Regions from separate parts of the Streptomyces sp. NPDC020845 genome, predicted to be linked through region 1. Evidence: predicted binding sites of a transcription regulator. Region 1 holds the regulator's gene; each other region holds the start of a gene.

Region 1 (5,533 bases):
GGGCCAGCCGGTGCCCCTGCCCCGCCCACAGCGCCATGCCCTGCGGATCGCCGGCCTTCGCCGCCGCCTTCCGCAGCCCCGAGGTGAGGTGGTGCACCTGGGGGTAGGCGGCCGGGGCGTACCGGCCGTGCTCGCGCATGAAGCGGTTGACCAGTCCGCGCGCGGGGCGCCCGGAGAAGGCGCGGGTCAGCTCCGTACGGCCGAAGACCGGGTCGGTCATGGCCCGCTTGTGCAGGGCGTTGGCCCCCGACTCGGGGCAGACCAGGAACGCGGTGCCCAGCTGGGCCGCGACGGCGCCCGCCGCCAGCACCCCGGCGATCTGCGAGCCGCGCATCAGCCCGCCCGCCGCGATGACCGGAATCTGCACGATCTCCCGGACCAGCGCGAGCAGCGACAGCAGGCCGAGCCCGGCACCCGTCCCGTCGGCGCGCGGGTCGTCGCGGTGGGTGCCCTGGTGGCCGCCCGCCTCGACACCCTGCACGCATACGGCGTCGGCGCCCGCCCACTGGGCGGCCTGCGCCTCGGCGGGCGAGGTCACGGTCACCACCGTCCGCGTCCCGACCTTCCCGAAGGCATCGAGCACGGCGCGGGCGGGGCAGCCGAAGGTGAACGAGACGACCGGGACCGGGTCGTCGAGGAGTATCGCCAGCTTGGCGTCGTACGCGTCGTCGGAGCCCGCGTCGGGGTCGCCCAGCGGGGTGTCGTACCAGGCCGCCTCCCCGGCCAGCTGCTCCCGGTAGACCTCCACGGCGGCCGGGTCGGCGGTGAGCGGCTGCGGCATGAACAGGTTCACGCCGAAGGGCCGGGCGGTCTGCCCCCGCAGCTGCTTGATCTCCTCGTACATCGCCTCCGGCGTCTTGTAGCCGGCGGCGAGGAACCCGAGGCCACCGGCCTCGGAGACGGTGGCGGCCAACTGCGGGCAGGAGGCCCCACCCGCCATCGGGGCCTGCACGATCGGGTACCGAAAGAGATCGGTCAACGCGGAGGACATGGCGACATCGTGTCATGTCCTCCGCGTGAATCCGTACTCGGCTCGGTGCCGCTCAGGGCCGCCTCAGGCCCGCTGAGGCGGCCTACCGTCCGTTGAACGCATCCTTCAGCCGCGAGAACAACCCCTGCTGCCCTGGCTTGAATTCGCCCGTCGGCCGCTCCTCGCCCCGCAGCTTGGCCAGCCGCCGCAGCAGCTCCTCCTGCTCCGGGTCGAGCTTGGACGGGGTCTGCACCTCGACGTGGACGATCAGATCGCCTCGGCCGCCGCCGCGCAGGTGGGTGACGCCGCGCTGGTGGAGCGGGATCGACTGGCCGGACTGGGTGCCGGGCCGGATGTCGACCTCCTCCCGGCCGTCGAGCGTGTCCAGGGGCACCTTGGTGCCCAGGGACGCCGCCGTCATCGGGATGGTCACCGTGCAGTGCAGATCGTCGCCCCGGCGCTGGAAGACCGGATGCGGCAGTTCGTGGATCTCCACGTACAGATCGCCCGCCGGGCCGCCGCCCGGGCCGACCTCGCCCTCACCGGCGAGCTGGATCCGGGTGCCGTTGTCCACACCGGCCGGGATCTTCACGGTCAGCGTCCGGCGCGAGCGGATCCGCCCGTCGCCCGCGCACTCCGGGCACGGGGTCGGCACCACGGTGCCGAAGCCCTGGCACTGCGGGCACGGCCGGGAGGTCATGACCTGGCCGAGGAAGGACCGCGTCACCTGGGACACCTCGCCCCGGCCGCGGCACATGTCACAGGTCTGCGCCGTGGTGCCGGGCGCCGCGCCCTCGCCGCTGCACGTCGTACAGACGACCGCGGTGTCGACCTGGATGTCCTTGGTGGTCCCGAAGGCCGCCTCAGTCAGCTCGATATCGAGGCGGATCATGGCGTCCTGGCCGCGCCGGGTCCTGGACCGCGGGCCGCGCTGGGACGCGGTGCCGAAGAAGGCGTCCATGATGTCGGAGAAGTTGCCGAAGCCGGCGCCGAAGCCGCCTGCGCCGCCCCCGCCGCCGCCCGCGGCGGACAACGGGTCTCCGCCCAGGTCGTAGACCTGCTTCTTCTGGGGATCGGACAAGACCTCGTAGGCGGCGTTGATCTCCTTGAACCGCTCTTGGGTCTTGGGATCCGGATTCACATCCGGATGCAGCTCACGGGCGAGCCGGCGAAATGCCTTCTTGATCTCGTCCTGCGAGGCATCACGCCGCACGCCCAGGACTGCGTAGTAGTCCGTCGCCACTTACGACTCCGCCAGGATCTGTCCGACGTAACGTGCCACTGCGCGTACCGCTCCCATCGTTCCGGGGTAGTCCATGCGGGTCGGTCCGACCACGCCGAGTTTGGCGACCGCCTCGTCGCCCGAACCGTAGCCGACTGCCACGACCGAAGTGGAATTCAGGCCCTCGTGAGCATTCTCATGACCGATCCGTACGGTCATGCCCGAGTCCTTCGCCTCGCCCAGCAACTTGAGCAGCACGACCTGCTCCTCAAGCGCTTCGAGCACGGGCCGGATCGTCAGGGGGAAATCATGCGCGAAGCGGGTGAGATTGGCGGTGCCGCCGATCATCAGCCGCTCCTCGGTCTCTTCGACCAGCGTCTCCAGCAAGGTGGCCAGAACCGTCGAGACGGCGCCCCGGTCCTCCTGCTCGAAGGACTCGGGCAGGTCCTGCACCAGCTGCGGCACATCCGCGAACCGCCGACCCACGACCCGGCTGTTCAGCCTGGCCCGCAGGTCCGCGAGCGACTCCTCGCTCACGGGCGCCGGACAGTCCACCATGCGCTGCTCGACCCGCCCGGTGTCGGTGATCAGCACCAGCATCACCCGCGCCGGGCTCATCGCCAGCAGCTCCACATGGCGGACCGTCGAGCGGGTCAGCGAGGGGTACTGCACCACCGCCACCTGCCGGGTCAGCTGCGCGAGCAGCCGGACCGTACGGCCCACCACGTCGTCCAGGTCCACGGCGCTGTCCAGGAAGTTCTGGATGGCCCGCCGCTCCGGCGTGGACAGGGGCTTCACCCCGGCCAGCCTGTCGACGAACAGCCGGTAGCCCTTGTCCGTGGGAATGCGCCCGGCGCTCGTGTGCGGCTGGGCGATATAGCCCTCGTCCTCCAGAGCCGCCATGTCGTTGCGCACCGTGGCCGGGGAGACGCCCAGCCGGTGCCGCTCGGTGAGCGCCTTGGAGCCGACCGGCTCCTCCGTGCCCACATAGTCCTGGACGATCGCACGCAGTACCTCGAGTCTGCGTTCGCTGAGCACCGCGCGCACCTCCAGTCCAGCCGTCTCATCAGGTATTCCCCCTGGCACTCAATGGTCACGAGTGCCAGAACCCCTCAGCCAGTGTACGGCGGGGTGCCGTGGCCGGGGCAAGAGCCGCCGCTTTGCCACCACTGGAGCTAGCGTCTCCGTATGGACACCCGTTGGGAAGAGGCGCGCTGGGAAGATCTCGCGCCGTCCGTCGTCCGGTGCCGTCTGCCCGGCTGGGACGCGACCGTCGGCGCGATCGCCGGCCGAACCGGCGTCCTGGTCGTCGACACCGGCGCCGACCTGGCCGAGGGCGCGTGGGTTCGGCGCGAGGTCACCCGGCTCTTCGGCCGCCGGCCCACCCACATCGCCCTCACCCATCCCCACTTCGATCATGTCTTCGGCACCGCCGCCTTCGCGGGCTGCGAGGTGTACGGGGCCGCCGGGCTCGACGAGCTGCTGCGCCGCGAACGGGACGCGCTGCGCGACGACGCGGTGCGGCACGGCGTGGACCCCGGCGCCGCCGCCGGGGCCGCCGACCATCTGGTACGCCCGCACCACCTGGTGTGCGGCGAGCTCACCCTGGACCTGGGCGACCGGCCCGTCCTGCTGGCGAACGTGGGCCCCGGCCACACCGCCCACGACCTGGCCGTCCTCGTCCCCGGCCGGGCCCCGGGCGAGCCCGAGGTGGTCTTCTGCGGCGATCTGGTCGAGGAGTCGGGGCCGCCCCAGGCGGGCGCCGACGCGATGCCCGGCCAGTGGCCCGCCGCCCTGGACCGGCTGCTCGCCCTCGGCGGTGAGGACGCGGTGTACGTCCCGGGGCACGGCGCCGCCGTGGACGCCCGTTTCGTCCGGGCGCAGCGCGATGAACTCGCGGCTCGTTTCGGCCGCTGAACTCACGGCTCGTTTCGGCGTGTCCTCCTGAGGTCGGCGGCACGGCGCTAGGGTCATGCGGATGCGACAGTACGACCCGGACCTGACCCCGCCCTGGAAGCGCCAGGCGCCCGCGCCCGAGGTGCCCGCCGAGCCCGACCTGGTCGTCGAGGAGGTCACCACCGGGTTCTGTGGCGCCGTGATCCGCTGCGAGAAGACCGCGCAGGGCCCCACGGTGACTCTGGAAGACCGTTTCGGTAAACATCGGGTCTTCCCCATGGAGCCGCGCAGCTTCCTTCTGGAGGGCCGCGTCGTCACCCTGGTACGCCCCCGCGCCGCCGCCCCCACGGGCCCGCGCCGCACGGCCTCCGGCTCCCTCGCCCTCCCCCAGCCCCGCGCGCGCGTCGCCCGCGCGGGGCGCATCTATGTGGAGGGGCGCCATGACGCGGAGCTCGTCGAGCGGGTGTGGGGGGACGATCTGCGCATCGAGGGCGTGGTCGTGGAGTACCTGGAGGGGATCGACGACCTGCCCGCGATCGTCCGCGACTTCTCCCCCGGCCCCGACGCCCGCCTCGGCGTGCTGGTCGACCATCTGGTCCCGGGCACCAAGGAGTCCCGTATCGCGGCCGAGGTCACCGGCGAGCACGTACTGATCGTCGGACACCCCTATATCGACGTATGGGAGGCCGTGAAGCCCTCCTCGGTCGGCATTCCGTCCTGGCCGACGGTGCCGCGCGGCCAGGACTGGAAGACGGGTGTCTGCCGGGCGCTGGGGTGGCCCGAGAACACGGGGGCCGCCTGGCAGCGGATCCTGTCCTCGGTCCGCTCGTACAAGGACCTGGAGCCGGCCCTGCTGGGGCGGGTGGAGGAGCTGATCGACCATGTGACCGTGGGCGGCCCGGCCGGGCCGTAGGGGGCCTGTGGGGCTGTGGGCCTGTCGGGGTGCCGGGTCGGTCGTCCGGGCGCCAGGTCAGGGCCTCGGGTCGGGCGAGCGCGTCGGGTCGTCCTCCGGGCCTCGGATCAGGCGGGCACCTCGGATCAGGGGTCAGTCCACCAGATCGCGCACCACCGCGTCGGCCAGCAGCCGCCCTCGCAGGGTGAGCACCGCCCGGCCCGCGCCGTACGGCTCCGGCTCCAGCAGGCCGTCCGCCATGGCCCGGGCCGCCGCGGCGGCGCCCGCCGGGGCCAGCAGGTCCAGCGGGCAGCCCTCCGCGAGCCGCAGCTCCAGCAGGATCCGCTCCACCCGGCGCTCCTCGTCGGTCAGCACCTCGCGGCCAGCCCCCGGGGACCGGCCCTCGCTCAGGGCCTGCGCGTAGGCGCCGGGGTGCTTCACGTTCCACCAGCGCACACCGCCCACATGGCTGTGCGCGCCGGGGCCGGCGCCCCACCAGTCCGCGCCGCGCCAGTACAGCTCGTTGTGGCGGCACCGGCCGGCGTCCGACGTG
Region 2 (5,533 bases), on a different contig from region 1:
GGTCGGTATCCATGGGCGCTATGCGTAGCACGGAAGCCGTGGCGAAGGGCCCGCGGGCACGGGAGCCTTTGGACGGGGCCCTCATCAACAGGACGTTCATCAGACGTTGATTGGCCGACGGCAGGCTGTGCGATATGCCGTTCGCCCGCGTCCGAAGGAAGACCAACGTGCCCAGTACGTCTCGGACGGAGGAGCCCCCGACCCTGGCCGCCGCCGCGCGGCAGATACCCCGGGTGGCCCTCCGCTGGATCAGTGAGCCGGACTGCGAGGAAGAGCTGACGCACGCCGAACTGCTGGACCAGGCGGGTCGGGCGGCGGCGGCCCTGACCCGGCTCGGCGTAGGCGCGGGGGACCGGGTGGCGGTGCATCTGCCGCTGATCCCCGAGTCCGTGATCGCCACGCTCGCCTGCGGCCGCCTCGACGCCGTACGCTCCACCCTCCCCGTCGGGCTGCGCGCCCATGAGCTGCGCGACCGGCTGGCGGGGATGGACGCGAAGGTGCTGATCACCGCGGACGGCGACTGGCGGTGCGGGGAGCCGCAGTCGCTCAAGCCGCTGATCGACCGGGCGCTGGCGGGCAGCACGCGGATCCCCAAGGTCCTGGTCGTCCACCGCCTGGCCCGCCCCGTGTCCTGGACGCCCGGCCGGGACCTGTGGTGGCACGAGCAGCTGGCCGCCGCCCTCGCCGACGCGCCGTGAGACCGGCCGTACTCTTGACGCATGAGCACCGCCCCTGACCCCGGACCGCGCGACCCGGCAGCCGCGCTGATCTTCGACGATCCGCTGGCGCAGCAGTCCTCGGACGACACGGACCGCGGCTGGGGTGAGCGGTCGCCCGGCGGCGACGCCGGCGATGGCACCGACAGCGCCGCGGACCTGGCCCGCTTCCTCGACGAGAAGCCGCCCCACCACCTCTGAGCTCTGGAACCCCGAGGGCTCAGGTGCTCGATCGGCTGCCGCGCTGCGCGATCAGCTCGTCCCTTATCTCGCGGAGCAGCGCGATCTCGGCGCTCTCCGTCTCGGCCTGCTTCTCCTCTTCCTGCCGCTCCTTGGCGGCCTTCCGCGCCAGATAGCGCGACATCGGCAGCACCATCAGGAAGTACACCACCGCTGCCGTGATCAGGAAGGTGAGCACGGCGCTCAGCACGGTCCCCCAGAGGATGGGGATGCCCTTGGTGACCTCGCCCGCGGCGTTCGCCTCGCAGGGGGCCTCCAGGCAGGAGCGGTACTTCTCCAGGTCCTTGGTGCCGAAGGCGCCGACGACCGGATTGATCAGGCCCTTCACTATGGAGTTCACGACACTCGTGAACGCGGCTCCGACCACGACCGCGACAGCCAGATCGATGACGTTGCCACGCATCAGGAAAGCCTTGAAGCCCTCCATGACGCTCTTCTTTTCCTCGCTCAACCCTTTGCCTCTCTCTTGCCGCACCGATTCTGGAGCGGACGGCTCCGCAACCTACGGTCAAGAGCGGCACAGCGCCACCGCCAACCTCGATGTGGCCTCCGCACCGGCCAGGGCCGCCGCGGTCGGCCGCGGCACCGCGAGCACCACCAGCGCTCCGCCACCCGCCGGTCCGAGATCTCCGGTCTCGACGTCCGCCGCCGCCACACGCCCCGGCCGCGGCACATCGGTCACCCGCGCGCCACGAGCGACCACATGCGCGGTGGCCGGGCCACGGGCCTGATCGGACCCCGGGGCGGCCAGCACATCCACTCGGTCGCCGGGGCGCAGCAGCCGTACGGACGCCGCGTCGGCGATCCGCACCGGCGCGGACACCACGGCCGGAGGCGGCTCGCGTCGGCCGTCGTCCGGTGGCGACGACGCCGCCGGACGCGGGTCGGAGCCGCCGGAGGGCGCGGCGGCAGCCAGCGCGGCCGCGCTCATCGCCAGACCCGCCGCCATCGAGCGCCGTCGCCGCCGTAACGCGCGCCGCAGCCGATCTCCGCCTCGGCTCACCCGCACCGGGCCGAACCGCGGCACCGCGCACGTCGGGGGAGTGCGACGGGACCGATCGGCCCAGGACGGAGCCGAGCGGGGCCGGGATGCGGGCGAAGACGCCGAAGGTGAGGAGAGGGATGGAACAGGCGATAGAGAGGACGGAAGGGGCGGAAGGGATGGAGGCGATAGAGGGGGCGAGGAGGGTGAAGGGGATGCAGAGTGAAGGAACGGGTCGGACACGGCAATCACCGCCTGTCGTGAGAGGTCGGGAGCTTCTGGCCCCTTCACGATGCCCGTCCTCGCCGGATCCCGCTGGAGCCTGTGCACAACCCCCAGGCTGTGGATAACTCCGTCACCCCTGCGGGTAAGTCCGCCGTCCGCTACGGCAGTTCGATCCCCAGGTCCCAGCCGTCGTGCCCATGCGCGCACAGACAGTCCCGCGCCTCGGTGGCCGGCAGTGCGCCCACAGCGTCGAACAGCACGTCGCGCAGCCGCTCCAGGTTCTCCCCGAACACCCGCAGCACTTCCCCGTGCGAGACCCCCTCGCCCGTCTCCGCCCCCGCGTCCAGGTCCGTGACCAGCGTCAACGACGTGTAGCAGAGCTCCAGTTCACGGGCCAGCACCGCTTCCGGATGCCCTGTCATGCCGACCACCGACCACCCCTGCGCCGCATGCCACCGAGACTCGGCCCGGGTGGAGAAGCGCGGCCCCTCGATCACGCACAGCGTGCCGCCGTCCACCGGCTCCCAGTCGCGCCCACGTGCCGCCGCCACCGCGATCTGCCGCCCTGTCGGGCAGTACGGATCGGCGAAGGTGGTGTGCACCACGTTCGGCACCCGCCCGTCCGGCAGCGCCTCGCCGTCGAAATAGGTCTGGACGCGGCCCTTCGTACGGTCCACCAACTGGTCCGGCACCAGCAGCGTGCCCGGTCCGTACTCTGGCCGCAGCCCGCCCACCGCGCACGGGCCGAAGATCTGCCGCACGCCGACCGAGCGCAGCGCCCACAGGTTGGCGCGGTAGTTGATCCGGTGCGGGGGCAGGTGGTGCTTACGGCCGTGGCGCGGGAGGAAGGCGACCTTCCGCCCGGCGACCTCGCCGAGGAAGAGCGAATCGCTCGGTGCGCCATAGGGGGTCTCGACAGTGATCTCGGTCACGTTGTCGAGGAAGGAGTAGAACCCCGACCCGCCGATGACCCCTATCTCCGCCATCTCCGCATACGTGCTGCTGGTGGTCTCCGCCATGCGATCACCCTAGCCAGCGCCGTCCGCGCATACGACATCCCGCCGCTCTCCCTCAAGGGAGAGCGGCGGGATGTCGTATGCGATTGAGACGGTCGCGCGTCAGGCGGCCGACGAGGTGCTGCTCGACGTGGACGACGAAGAACTCGACGACGAGCCCGAGCCCGACGAAGAACTCGACGACGACGAAGACGTGTCCGAGGAGGAGGACGAAGAGCCCTCGCTCTTCGCGGGCGTCGACTTGGACGAGCCGCCGCTCGTGCTGCTGGACGAGGAGCCGCGGCTGTCGTTCCGGTAGAAGCCCGAGCCCTTGAAGACGATGCCGACCGCCGAGAACACCTTCTTCAGGCGTCCCTTGCAGTTGGGGCACTCGGTGAGCGCGTCGTCGGTGAACTTCTGCACCGCCTCGAGGCCCTGGCCACACTCGGTGCACTGGTACTGATAGGTCGGCACTTACTCCTCCTGGCACTCTCACTCAATGAGTGCTAACGACGCTCCATAGTGCAGTATTCCGGCCCGCCAGTCCACTGCGGCGGGCCATACGGTGACCCAGGCCACGCGGCCCGGCCCGGCAGCCACACGGCCCGACCGCTTGGCCACGCGCCCCGGCCCGGCGGCCGCGCAGCCCGCCCCGTCACTCGCCTCTCGTGCCCAGCCAGCCCGCCAGCTTGCCGCCCCGGCCCACCGCCCGCAGCCGCTCCTCCGCCGCGTCCCGCACCGGGTCCGTGGCCACGACCAGCAGCTCGTCGCCGCGCCGCAGCACGGTCGAGGGCTGCGGCACAAAGCTCTTCCCGTCCCGTACGACCAGGGTGACCGCGGCCCCCGTCGGCAGCCGCAGCTCGCCGATCTCCACGCCGTGCATCCTGGAGTCCTTGGGGATCGACAGCGACAGCAGATGCCCGCGCAGCCGCTCCAGCGGCGCCGACTCGATGCCGAGGTCCGCCGCGGCCTCCTCCTCGCCCAGGCGCAGCCGGCGCGCGACCCAGGGCAGCGTCGGGCCCTGGACCAGGGTGTAGACGATCACCAGCACGAAGACGATGTTGAAGACGCGGCGGCTGTCGGGCACGTTCGAGACCATCGGGATGGTGGCGAGCACGATCGGCACCGCGCCGCGCAGCCCCGCCCATGACAGCAGCGCCTTCTCCCGCCACGGAATCCGGAAGGGCGCCGCGCTGACCAGCACCGAGAGCGGCCGGGCCACCATGGTCAGCGCCATTCCGACGCCGATGGCCGGCCAGACGTCGTCGCCCAGCTCGTGCGGGGTCACCAGCAAGCCGAGCAGCACGAACATCCCGATCTGCGCTATCCAGCCAAGCCCCTCGGCGAAGCCGCGCGTGGCCGGCCAGTGCGGCAGCTTCGCATTCCCCAAGATCAACGAGGCCAGGTAGACGGCGAGGAAGCCGGAGCCGTGGGCCAGTGCCCCGCCCGCGTACGCGATCACGGCGATCGCCATCACCGCGATCGGGTAGAGGCCCGAGGCGGGCAGCGCCACATGCCGCAGGCCGTACGCCCCCAGCCAGCCGATCGCCAGCCCCACCACGGCGCCGATGGCCAGCTCCAGGGCGATCTCGCCGAGCATCACGTACCAAGGGCTTATCGCGCCCTGGGCGGAGAAGGCGACCACCAGGATCACCACCGGGGCGTCGTTGAAGCCGGACTCCGCCTCCAGGGTGCCCGTGAGCCTCCTGGGCAGCGGCACCTTGCGCAGCACCGAGAAGACCGCCGCCGCGTCCGTGGACGACACCACCGCGCCGATGATCAGCGCCTGCCGCCAGTCGAGCCCGACCAGATAGTGCGCGGCCACCGCCGTGACCCCGACGCTCACCGCGATCCCCATGGTGGACAGCACCGCGGCGAGGGGGAGGGCGGGTTTGATTTCCCGCCACTTCGTGCCGAGGCCGCCCTCGGCCAGGATGACCACGAGCGCGGCATAGCCGAGGACCTGCGTGAGCTCGGCGTCTTCGAAGACGACGCCGATCCCGTCCTGCCCGATCGCGACGCCGAGGCCGAGGTAGATGAGCAGGGTCGGCAGCCCGCTGCGCGTCGAGACCCTGACGGCCGCCACCGCTACGAGCAGGACGAGAGAGCAGATCAGGAGGAGTTCGTTGAGGTGGTGGACAGTCAGCGGCCGAACCTTTCTCACGGGAGCGGCCGGAAGGCTCCCCGACCGACCGGAACTTCATTGCCTTACCTAACATTTTACGGGTTCTTGACGCGGGTGGCTGACATGGATTTTTTGCGGGTGGTGGCCGGTGGGCGGCCCCAGTCATGACTCCGCGTAGGGGCGGCGACAGCGCTGCGCCTATGGTTGCTCCAGCACTCCAGGATCACCCTGCCCCTCCGAAGGACAGCGA
Region 3 (5,533 bases), on a different contig from region 1:
CGCCCGGATCGGCGAGCGCTGGCGGATCGGCCCCGACCTGCTGCTCGAAGTGGCCTCCGCGCGCATCCCGTGCCGGACCTTCGCGTCCTGGCTGGGCGAGGAGCACTGGGTGAAGCGGTTCACTCAGGCCGCCGTCCCCGGCGCGTATCTGCGGGTCCTCGAGCCGGGCGAGATACGCGCCGGGGACCCGGTCGAGATCGTGCACCGTCCCGACCACGAGGTGACCGTCGGCTTCACCTTCCGCGCCGCCACCACCGAACGCGCCCTGCTGCCGCGGGTGCTGGCCGCGGGCGACGCGCTCCACCCCGAACTGCGGGAATCCGCGCGTTCTTTCACCGGAACTCTTTCCATCACATCGAAGAACTGATCCGGACGTGTGCGCTCCGACCCCCTCCATGGCCGCTAACGTGCGCGTATGACGACTGCGTTGATTACGGGAACCACAGCGGGCATCGGCGCCGCCTTCGCGAGCCGGCTCGCGGCGGACGGGCACAACCTGGTGCTGGTGGCTCGGGACGAGAAGCGGCTGCGCGAACAGGCCGCCGACCTCCACGACCGCCACGGGGTGGAGGCGGACGTACTGCGGGCCGATCTGTCCGAGGACGACGGCATCGCGGCGGTCGAGGCGCGCCTGGGCGACCGCAAGCACCCGATCGATCTGCTCGTCAACAACGCCGGGTTCGGCAACAAGGGCCGCTATCTCGAGGTGTCCCTGGCGGATGAGCTGCGGATGATGAAGGTGCACTGCGAGGCCGTCCTGCGGCTCACCACCGCCGCGGCCGAGACCATGCGGGCCCGTGGGCGCGGCGGGGTGATCAACGTCGCCTCGATCGCGGCGTTCTTCCCGCGCGGCACGTACGGGGCCAGCAAGGCCTGGGTCGTGCAGTTCACCCAGGGCGCGGCGCGGGACCTGGCGAGCTCGGGGGTGCGGCTGATGGCGCTGTGCCCGGGGTTCGTACGGACCGAGTTCCACGCGCGGGCCGGGATCAAGCCGGACAGCGTGCCGAGCTGGATGTGGCTGGACGCGGACCGGTTGGTGACGGCGGCGCTCAAGGACTTCGCACGGGGCAAGGCACTGTCGATCCCCGATCCGCGGTACAAGGCCATGACGGGGCTGGCGAAGATCGCGCCGCGGGCGGCGGTCTCGGTCGTCTCGTCGAACGTGGGACGGCCCCCCAAAGGACAGCCGAAGGGACAGTCCAAGGAATAGCCCGAGGGACGCTGACCCCCAGACCAGAACCCCCAGGCCTGAAACCGCCCCGGAACGCATCAGGCGCGGCCACCCGCGAGGGGTGACCGCGCCGTGCGTGGAGTGCGCGGTGGGCGCGTCAGTGCGAGTGACCGTGGCCGTGGCCCGCGGCCTCCGGCTCCTCCTCGGCCGGCTTCTCGACCACCAGCGTCTCGGTGGTGAGCAGCAGGGAGGCGATGGACGCCGCGTTCTCCAGGGCGGAGCGGGTGACCTTGACCGGGTCGATGACGCCGGCCTTCACCAGGTCGCCGTACTCGTCGGTGGCCGCGTTGTAGCCGTGGCCCTTCTCGAGCTCGGCCACCTTGGAGGTGATGACGTAGCCCTCAAGGCCCGCGTTCTCGGCGATCCAGCGCAGCGGCTCGACCGCGGCGCGGCGGACGACCGCGACACCGGTGGCCTCGTCGCCCTCCTTGCCGAGGTTGTCCTCCAGCACCTTGACGGCGTGGACGAGCGCGGAGCCACCACCGGAGACGATGCCCTCCTCGACCGCGGCGCGGGTCGCGGAGATGGCGTCCTCCAGACGGTGCTTCTTCTCCTTGAGCTCCACCTCGGTGGCGGCGCCGACCCGGATCACGCAGACGCCGCCGGCCAGCTTGGCCAGCCGCTCCTGCAGCTTCTCGCGGTCCCAGTCGGAGTCCGTGGCCTCGATCTCGGCCTTGATCTGGGCGATCCGGCCGGTGACGTCCTCGGACTTGCCGCCGCCGTCGACGATGGTGGTGTCGTCCTTGGTGACGGTCACGCGGCGGGCGGTGCCCAGCACGTCCAGGCCGACCTGGTCGAGCTTGAGGCCGACCTCCTCGGCGACGACGGTGGCGCCGGTGAGGGCGGCCATGTCGCCGAGCATCGCCTTGCGGCGGTCGCCGAAGCCGGGGGCCTTCACCGCGACGGCGTTGAAGGTGCCGCGGATCTTGTTGACGACGAGGGTGGACAGGGCCTCGCCCTCCACGTCCTCGGCGATGATCAGCAGCGGCTTGCTGCCACCCTGGATGACCTTCTCCAGCAGCGGCAGCAGGTCCTGGATCGAGGCGATCTTGCCCTGGTGGATCAGGATGTACGGGTCCTCGAGAACGGCCTCCATGCGCTCCTGGTCGGTGACCATGTACGGAGACAGGTAGCCCTTGTCGAAGGCCATGCCCTCGGTGAAGTCGAGCTCCAGGCCGAAGGTGTTGGACTCCTCGACGGTGATCACACCGTCCTTGCCGACCTTGTCCATCGCCTCGGCGATGAGCTCGCCGACCTGCTTGTCCTGGGCGGACAGCGCGGCGACGGCGGCGATGTCGGACTTCTCGTCGATCGGGCGGGCGGTGGCCAGCAGCTCGTCCGAGACCGCCTTGACGGCCGCGTCGATGCCCTTCTTCAGGGCGGCCGGGGAGGCGCCTGCGGCCACGTTCCGCAGGCCCTCGCGGACCAGCGCCTGGGCCAGCACGGTGGCGGTGGTGGTGCCGTCACCCGCGATGTCGTTGGTCTTGGTCGCCACCTCCTTGACGAGCTGGGCGCCCAGGTTCTCGTACGGGTCCTCGACCTCGACCTCACGGGCGATGGTGACACCGTCGTTGGTGATGGTCGGAGCGCCGAACTTCTTGTCGATGACGACGTTGCGGCCCTTGGGGCCGATCGTCACCTTGACGGTGTCGGCGAGCTTGTTGACGCCGCGCTCGAGGGCGCGACGGGCGTCCTCGTCAAACTTCAGGATCTTCGCCATGGGTTGCGTATGTCCTCTCGAACGAACCGCGCCCCGGCCCCGGTATGGGACAGGGGCACCGGGGCGCGGCTCACAGGCAAAACTTCGGTGACTTACTTCTCGATGATCGCGAGGACGTCGCGAGCCGAGAGGACGAGGTACTCCTCGCCGTTGTACTTCACCTCGGTACCGCCGTACTTGCTGTAGAGCACGACGTCGCCGACGGAGACGTCGAGCGGGAGACGGTTGCCGTCCTCGAAGCGGCCCGGGCCCACGGCCAGGACGACGCCCTCCTGGGGCTTCTCCTTGGCAGTGTCCGGGATAACCAGGCCAGAAGCCGTGGTCTGCTCGGCGTCGAGCGGCTGGACCACAATGCGGTCCTCGAGCGGCTTGATGGCAACCTTGGAGCTGGCGGTCGTCACGATCCGACCTCCCCCTTCGGAGATCTCACGGGGTTAACTGTCTGAGGTGGCGACCAGGTGGATCCGTCGTCGCGGGTGCCGGACCTGCCCGTCGCTGTGTTTGGCACTCATCGATGCCGAGTGCCAGCCACGACATTATGACGCGGTTAGCACTCAGTCAACCAGAGTGCCAAAGCGGCGGGGTGACGCGGCGCCCCTCAGGCACCCCTCAGGCGCCCCGGCAGTGCCCCTCAGGTGCCCCGGCAGTGCCCCTCAGGCGGCCCGCGGACGTCCCTCAGAGATAGTCCTCCAGCCGCGCCACGGCGAAGCCCTGCGACTGGATCTCCCGCAGCAGCGAGGTCATCACATCGGTCATCGTCCGCCCCTCCTGCTGGGCGGGGCCGCGGAAGTGGGCCAGGATGATGTCGCCGGAGTGCAGCCGGTCGCCGGCCGCGTACTCAAGACCGCCGGCCTTCATCTCGGCCGACCACATCACGAGCGCCCGCACCCCGCAGGTCGCCGCCGCGCGCACGGTGTCGTCGTCGACCGCCCCGTACGGCGGGCGGAAGAGATACGGCCGGGTGCCGAACTGGCGGGTGAGGGTCTCCTGCTGGCCGCAGATCTCGTAGACCTGATGCTCGTACTCCAGATCGGGCAGCCTCGGATGGGTGAGCGTGTGGTTCTGCATCCCGTTGCCGAGCCGGCGCAGCTTGTCGAAGTAGCCGTAGTCGCCGGCCACCACGTCGTCCGTCAGAAAGCCGGTGAACGGCAGCCCCAGGTCATGGGCCTGCTGCAGAAAGGCCGGGTCCTTCTCGGCGCCGTCGTCGATGGTCACGAAGACGACCGGTTCACGGGTCGGCACACGGTCGATGATCGGCGGCCCGGCGGGCGCGCCCGCGGCCGGCGGTACGAGGGCCGGTTTGGCCGAGGGCGGCGGCGCCGTCTCCAGCGGCCCGTCGAGCCCCCAGCGGTGGTAGCCGTCCGGAGCCGCGGCGGAGGGCGAGGGCAGGCCGGAACCGGAGCCCGAGTCCGACACATGGGGCGAGTCGTGGCCCGCGCCTGGGGCGTGGGTCCCCGACCCGGACGACGACGTGAAGGACGGCGAAGACGATGCGGCGCCCGAGCCCTTGTCCACCCGCGCGGTCCCGGCACCGGCTCCGTCGACATCCGAGCAGCCCGCGAGCAGAGCCGCGGCCGCGACCAATACGAAACACCTTGAAAGGCCAGTAAGGCCATTCTTGATCATCATCACATAAGCGATCTTCAGCCGGGTGTCGCGAACGCGCTCGCTGGAGCGAGGAGAATGGGCGACGTGGACGTTGACGCCTTCGACTCACTGCTCCGCGACGAAGGGCAGGCACTGCTCCGCGAGCTCCAGGACTACGACCCGGCGCGAGAGCTCGCCACGGCGACCCGGCTGCGCCGCGCCCACCCCGCGGGCCTGGTCTCGGCGGCCCTCACCCAGGCGCGGCTGAGGCAGCGCGCGGCCGCGAAGTTCGGCGCCGGCGACGCCCACCGCATGTACTTCACGCCCAACGGCGTGGAACAGGCCACCCGCGCCTCCGTCGCCGCCTACCGCGCCGACCGCTTCGTCGAGCTCGGCGTGCGCCGCGTGGCCGACCTGTGCTGCGGCATCGGCGGCGACGCGGTCGCGTTCGCCCGCGCGGGCATCCCCGTCCTGGCCGTCGACCGGGACCCGCTGACCTGCGCGGTGGTCCGGGCCAACGCCGAGGCCCTGGGCCTGGCCGAGCTCATCGAGGTGCGCCACGCGGACGTCACCGAGACCGACACCTCCGGATACGACGCGGTCTTCGTGGACCCCGCCCGGCGTGGCGGGCGCGGCCGCGTCTTCGATCCCGAGGCGTACTCCCCGCCGCTGTCCTGGGCCGTCCAGGCCGCCCGTACGGCCCCGCACGCGGCCCTCAAGGTCGCCCCGGGCATCCCGCACGAGGCGGTCCCCGAGGACGCCGAGGCCGAGTGGATCTCGGACCACGGCGATGTGAAGGAGGCCCTGCTGTGGTTCGGCACCGCCCGACCGGGCATGCGCCGCGCCACGCTGCTCCCGAACCGCCACTCCCTCCTCGGCACCCCGCTGCTGCCGGACCCCGAGCCGGGGCCGGTCGGCCGCTGGCTGTACGAGCCGGACGGCGCGGTGATCCGCGCGCACCTGGTCGCGGACGTCGCCGCCCGGATCGGCGGCCG
Region 4 (5,533 bases), on a different contig from region 1:
CGGTTTCTTGCCCCTGTCGGCGGCCCCCGGCAGGGCCGAGGGCCGGGGCGTCACGCCGCCCGCCGCTCCACATACTCCGGGATCTCGATCATCGGCGGCCGCTCCACCGTGTCCACATCGCTGGTCCGCGCCACAAAACCGGCCTCGCCCCGGTCGAACTGGGTCAGCCGCGGTCGCACCAGATGCCCGCGGGCCAGCCGCAGCTGGGCCGTGCGGTAGATCGTGGCCGCCATCCGGCCGAGCGCCTGCGGGTCCTGGTGGCGGTGGATGCGCACCCCGAGGTCGACCTGGGCGAGCGCGTCGAGCCCGACCGTGTGCAGCGAGTCGACGAGAATGGCGAGTTCCACCCCGTATCCGACGGGGAACGGCAGCCGCTCCAGCAGCGAGCGGCGCGCCGCGTACTCACCGCCGAGCGGCTGTACGAAACCGGCCAGTTGCGGCCAGTGCAGATTGAGCAGCGGCCGGGCGACCAGCTCGGTGACCCGTCCGCCCTGGCCTACGGCGCCACCGAGCGGCCGGTCGTACATCCCCTTGACCAGCTGTACGTCCGGGTCGGTCAGCAGCGGGCCGACGATCCCTGAGACGAAGCGGGCGTCGAATTCGCGCAGGTCGGCGTCTATGAAGCAGATGATGTCGCCGCTGGTCGCCAGCAGCGAGCGCCACAGCACCTCGCCCTTGCCGGGCAGCGCCGGCAGCTCGGGCAGCAGGGAGTCCCGGTGCACAACCCTCGCCCCGGCCGCCGCGGCGACCTCGGCGGTGCGGTCGGTGGACCCGGAGTCCACCACCACCAGCTCGTCGACCAGGGGCGCGGCCTCGCCCATCAGCTCGCGGCGGATGGCCGCGGCGATGTCGCCGACCGTCGCCTCCTCGTTGAGGGCGGGCAGGACGACGCTCACGGTCCGGCCCGTGGCGCGCTTGGCGGCGAGCAGGCGCCTCAGCGGACGGTCGTCGGCGGACCAGGACCGCTCCTTCAGCCAGCGCTCGACATCTTCCAGCACGGCCATGCCTCCCTGTTGTGGGTCGCGCGCGTCAGCTGTGATCCATCTCGCGCTTCGGACGACTATCTCAACCATCCGGGCCTTCGGTTACAGTCTTGAACAGCGCACGTGACCGCTGTATGTCGGGGGTCCCGTGCGATAAACACGCCGGTTCGGCCGGCGTCATACCGCTCATCCAGAGGGGCAGAGGGAACGGCCCGTTGAAGCCCCGGCAACCCTCCAGCCAGTCCTGATTCGTCATGCGAAGCGGGGCCCGGCTAGGGAAGGTGCCAATTCCGGCTCGCGGCGAGATGCGCCGTGAGGAAGATGAGGAGAAAGGGCCTCGCCTCCATGGCTGTGCAAGCTGTCGAAAGCTCTACCGGTTCCACTGGTTCTGCCGGTTCCGCTGGTTCCTCCGTCTCGCTCGGCCCCGCCGTCGCCCTGTCCTGTCGCGAGTGCGGGGAGCGTTTCCCCCTCGGCCCCATTTTCGCCTGTGCGGAGTGTTTCGGACCGCTCGAAGTCGCGTACGACCTGCCGACCGGCGACCCCGAGGGGCTGCGCAAGCGGATCGAGGCCGGGCCGAACAACATCTGGCGCTACGCCCCGCTGCTGCCCGTCCCGGCGGACGTGGCCGACAAGCCGAACATCAACCCCGGCTTCACCAAGCTGGTGAAGGCCGACAACCTGGCCCGCGAGCTGGGGGTGACCGGCGAGCTGCACATCAAGGACGACTCCGGGAACCCGACGCACTCCTTCAAGGACCGCGTGGTCGCCCAGGCCGTCGAGGCCGCCCGCGCCTTCGGCTTCACCACCCTCTCCTGCTCCTCCACCGGCAACCTCGCGGGCGCGGTCGGCGCCGCGGCCGCCCGCGCGGGCCTGCGCTCCTGCACCTTCATCCCGCACGACCTGGAGCAGGGCAAGGTCGTCATGGCCGCCATCTACGGCGGCGACCTGGTCGCCATCGAGGGCACGTACGACGACGTCAACCGCTTCTGCAGCGAGCTGATCGGCGACCCGGCGGGCGAGGGCTGGGGCTTTGTCAACGTCAACCTCCGCCCGTACTACGCGGAGGGGTCCAAGACCCTCGCGTACGAGATCTGCGAACAGCTCGGCTGGCGGCTGCCGGACCAGCTGGTCATCCCGATCGCGTCCGGCTCGCAGCTCACAAAGATCGACAAGGGGCTGAAGGAGCTCATCGCGCTCGGCCTCGTCGAGGACAAGCCGTACAAGATCTTCGGCGCCCAGGCCGAGGGCTGCTCCCCGGTCTCCACCGCCTTCAAGGCCGGCCATGACGTGGTGCGGCCGCAGAAGCCGAACACCATCGCCAAGTCGCTGGCCATCGGCAACCCGGCGGACGGGCCGTATGTGCTGGACATCGCGCGCCGCACGGGCGGGGCGGTGGAGGACGTGAACGACGAGCAGGTCGTCGACGCGATCAAGCTGCTGGCCCGTACGGAGGGGATCTTCGCGGAGACCGCGGGCGGGGTGACCCTGGGCGTGGCGAAGAAGCTGCTCGAGAACGGGGTGCTGGACCCCACCCTCACCACCGTCGTGCTCAACACCGGAGACGGCCTCAAGACGCTTGACGCGGTCGCTCCGACGACTGGGCCCACGGCGGTGATCCGCCCGAGTCTCGACGCGTTCCGCGAGGCTGGTCTGGGCTGAATTGGCTCGGCTCATACCAGCTGGCTTGAATTCGCCCCTCGAATTCGCCCTCGCTTCCCGCAGCACTTCCCACAGAAGGTGAAACCCGCATGAGCGTCAATGTCCGGATCCCCACCATCCTCCGCACCTACACCGGCGGGCAGGCCGAGGTCAGTGCCGAGGGGGCGACCCTTGCCGAGGTCCTGACGGACCTGGACCGCAACCACCAGGGCATCGCGGCCCGCGTTCTGGACGACACCGGCAAGCTGCGCCGTTTCGTGAATGTCTACGTCAATGACGACGATGTGCGCTTCGCGGAGGGCCTGGAGACGGCGACCCCGGACGGCGCCGGTGTCTCGATCATTCCGGCGGTCGCGGGCGGCTGCTGAGCCGGTTCTGACCCCGCCCTGACCGCGGCTTAAACGGAATCCATAACCCCGGGTTAAACGGAATCGCCCCGTCCTGATAGAAACGGACGGGGCGATTCCGTGTCTTGAATCGCGATACAGTTGAGGGGATCCCCTAGCGTCGGCGCCTCGTCGGCCGCATATGAGAACTCGTCAACTTGTGCGTGAAGTGTGCGCGTGAATTGCCGGGTTAATCCCTTATGTCCGACCCGGCTTGCCCCGAATTCACGTGAATTTGCCACTTATTACCGTTCGACCGTCGCCAGAATTCTCGTCCGATTGACCTGTTGCACAGGGCAGTTGGACAGATACATTCAGCGGCGGTCGACGCGTTCCGGCGCACACCCCCCTCGACTCGGGGGGTGAGGTCTGACCCGGGTCCGCGGAGTGCGGTCCTGCGCAAGGGCCAGCAATAGGGGAGTTAGGAATGGCTCAGGGCACCGTCAAGTGGTTCAACGCGGAGAAGGGGTACGGCTTCATCGCGGTCGACGGTGGTGCGGACGTGTTCGTCCACTACAGCGCGATCCAGATGGACGGCTACCGCACCCTCGAGGAAGGCCAGCGGGTCGAGTTCGAGATCTCGCAGGGTCAGAAGGGGCCGCAGGCGGACATGGTCCGCGTGGCTGTTGGCTGAAGCGCGCCGACGCGAGGCAGCTGACTGGACTGTTCAAAGGGCCCGTACCCCCAGGGGTAGCGGGCCCTTTGACGTGACCGCAGACGATCACCGTCGTCGGCTTGTCCCACGCCCATGACCAGCGAGTCCTTCGCCGTAGCCCTTTGGGCGCTTGCACTCTAAGGGGTCGAGTGCTAATCATTGGCGTTAGCACTCTGAGAGTGAGAGTGACAGAAGGATCGGGTCGGTGAGGTCCGTCGGACCGTGCGGGGCAAGGAACCGCAAGGCAGACAGACCGTCCGTCGCGGGCGCCAGGCGCGGTCCGGAGCAATCCACCCCGTCTTGGGAGGACCACTTCACATGGCCAAGATCATCGCGTTCGACGAGGAGGCGCGGCGCGGCCTCGAGCGCGGGATGAACCAGCTCGCCGACGCCGTCAAGGTCACCCTCGGCCCCAAGGGTCGCAACGTCGTCCTCGAGAAGAAGTGGGGCGCCCCCACGATCACCAACGATGGTGTGTCCATCGCCAAGGAGATCGAGCTCGAGGACCCGTACGAGAAGATCGGCGCCGAGCTGGTCAAGGAGGTCGCGAAGAAGACGGACGACGTCGCCGGTGACGGCACGACGACCGCGACCGTCCTCGCCCAGGCGCTGGTCAAGGAGGGCCTGCGGAACGTTGCCGCGGGCGCCAACCCGATGGCCCTCAAGCGCGGCATCGAGAAGGCCGTCGAGGCCGTCTCCGCCCAGCTGCTCGAGCAGGCCAAGGACGTGGAGACCAAGGAGCAGATCGCCTCCACCGCCTCCATCTCCGCCGCCGACACCCAGATCGGCGAGCTCATCGCCGAGGCGATGGACAAGGTCGGCAAGGAAGGCGTCATCACCGTCGAGGAGTCGCAGACCTTCGGGCTCGAGCTCGAGCTCACCGAGGGCATGCGCTTCGACAAGGGCTACATCTCCCCGTACTTCGCCACCGACATGGAGCGTATGGAGGCGTCGCTCGACGACCCGTACATCCTGATCGTCAACTCGAAGATCAGCAGCGTGAAGGACCTCCTCCCGCTGCTGGAGAAGGTCATGCAGTCGGGCAAGCCGCTGCTGATCATCGCCGAGGACATCGAGGGCGAGGCCCTGGCGACCCTGGTCGTCAACAAGATCCGTGGCACCTTCAAGTCCGTCGCCGTCAAGGCCCCGGGCTTCGGTGACCGCCGCAAGGCCATGCTCGGCGACATCGCCATCCTCACCGGTGGCACCGTCATCTCCGAGGAGGTCGGCCTCAAGCTGGAGAACGCGGGCGTCGACCTGCTCGGCCGTGCCCGCAAGGTGACCGTCACCAAGGACGAGACCACCATCGTGGACGGCGCCGGCGACACCGACCAGGTGCAGGGCCGCGTCAACCAGATCCGCGCCGAGATCGAGTCCTCGGACTCGGACTACGACCGCGAGAAGCTCCAGGAGCGCCTGGCGAAGCTGGCCGGCGGCGTGGCCGTCATCAAGGCCGGTGCCGCCACCGAGGTCGAGCTCAAGGAGCGCAAGCACCGCATCGAGGACGCGGTGCGCAACGCCAAGGCCGCCGTCGAGGAGGGCATCGTCGCCGGTGGTGGCGTGGCCCTGCTCCAGACCGTCTCGGTCTTCGACAAGCTGGAGCTGGACGGCGACGAGGCCACCGGCGCCCAGGCCGTGCGTCTGGCGCTCGAGGCCCCGCTCAAGCAGATCGCGGTCAACGCCGGCCTCGAGGGCGGCGTCGTGGTGGAGAAGGTGCGCAACCTGACCCCGGGCCACGGCCTGAACGCCGCGACCGGCGAGTACGTCGACCTGATCGCCGAGGGCATCATCGACCCGGCCAAGGTCACGCGCTCCGCGCTGCAGAACGCCGCGTCGATCGCCGCGCTGTT

What was found. The regulator HrcA, encoded in region 1, represses chaperone genes, less so after heat shock. The targets are predictions, from matches to a motif close to TTNGCACTCNGNNNNNCNGAGTGCNAA.
Positions count from the first base shown of each region.
Region 2: ACH4U7_RS13745 (FmdB family zinc ribbon protein) is a predicted target of HrcA. The motif match lies at 3,642-3,668, and genes of this name have one in related genera.
Region 3: groES (co-chaperone GroES) is a predicted target of HrcA. The motif match lies at 3,499-3,525, and genes of this name have one in related genera.
Region 4: groL (chaperonin GroEL) is a predicted target of HrcA. The motif match lies at 3,849-3,875, and genes of this name have one in related genera.

Region 1 is NZ_JBIRSJ010000007.1:143,494-149,026, forward strand. Features, by position in the region: gene ACH4U7_RS19255 (nitronate monooxygenase) at 1-991, opposite strand, end outside; gene dnaJ (molecular chaperone DnaJ) at 1,074-2,213, opposite strand; gene hrcA (heat-inducible transcriptional repressor HrcA) at 2,214-3,230, opposite strand; gene ACH4U7_RS19270 (MBL fold metallo-hydrolase) at 3,381-4,109, shown strand; gene ACH4U7_RS19275 (DUF3097 domain-containing protein) at 4,171-5,001, shown strand; gene hemW (radical SAM family heme chaperone HemW) at 5,134-5,533, opposite strand, start outside.
Region 2 is NZ_JBIRSJ010000005.1:171,050-176,582, reverse strand. Features, by position in the region: gene ACH4U7_RS13775 (P1 family peptidase) at 1-13, opposite strand, end outside; gene ACH4U7_RS13770 (AMP-binding protein) at 168-698, shown strand; gene ACH4U7_RS13765 (hypothetical protein) at 720-917, shown strand; gene mscL (large conductance mechanosensitive channel protein MscL) at 937-1,407, opposite strand; gene ACH4U7_RS13755 (RcpC/CpaB family pilus assembly protein) at 1,465-1,905, opposite strand; gene ACH4U7_RS13750 (S-methyl-5'-thioadenosine phosphorylase) at 2,322-3,182, opposite strand; gene ACH4U7_RS13745 (FmdB family zinc ribbon protein) at 3,282-3,632, opposite strand; gene ACH4U7_RS13740 (potassium/proton antiporter) at 3,814-5,322, opposite strand; gene ACH4U7_RS13735 (penicillin acylase family protein) at 5,533-5,533, shown strand, end outside.
Region 3 is NZ_JBIRSJ010000005.1:388,903-394,435, forward strand. Features, by position in the region: gene ACH4U7_RS14725 (MOSC domain-containing protein) at 1-367, shown strand, start outside; gene ACH4U7_RS14730 (SDR family NAD(P)-dependent oxidoreductase) at 416-1,210, shown strand; gene groL (chaperonin GroEL) at 1,329-2,951, opposite strand; gene groES (co-chaperone GroES) at 3,044-3,352, opposite strand; gene ACH4U7_RS14745 (polysaccharide deacetylase family protein) at 3,627-4,535, opposite strand; gene ACH4U7_RS14750 (SAM-dependent methyltransferase) at 4,635-5,533, shown strand, end outside.
Region 4 is NZ_JBIRSJ010000009.1:186,920-192,452, forward strand. Features, by position in the region: gene ACH4U7_RS24450 (glucosyl-3-phosphoglycerate synthase) at 51-998, opposite strand; SAM riboswitch class I at 1,167-1,311, shown strand; gene thrC (threonine synthase) at 1,329-2,642, shown strand; gene ACH4U7_RS24460 (MoaD/ThiS family protein) at 2,732-3,010, shown strand; gene ACH4U7_RS24465 (cold-shock protein) at 3,456-3,662, shown strand; gene groL (chaperonin GroEL) at 4,002-5,533, shown strand, end outside.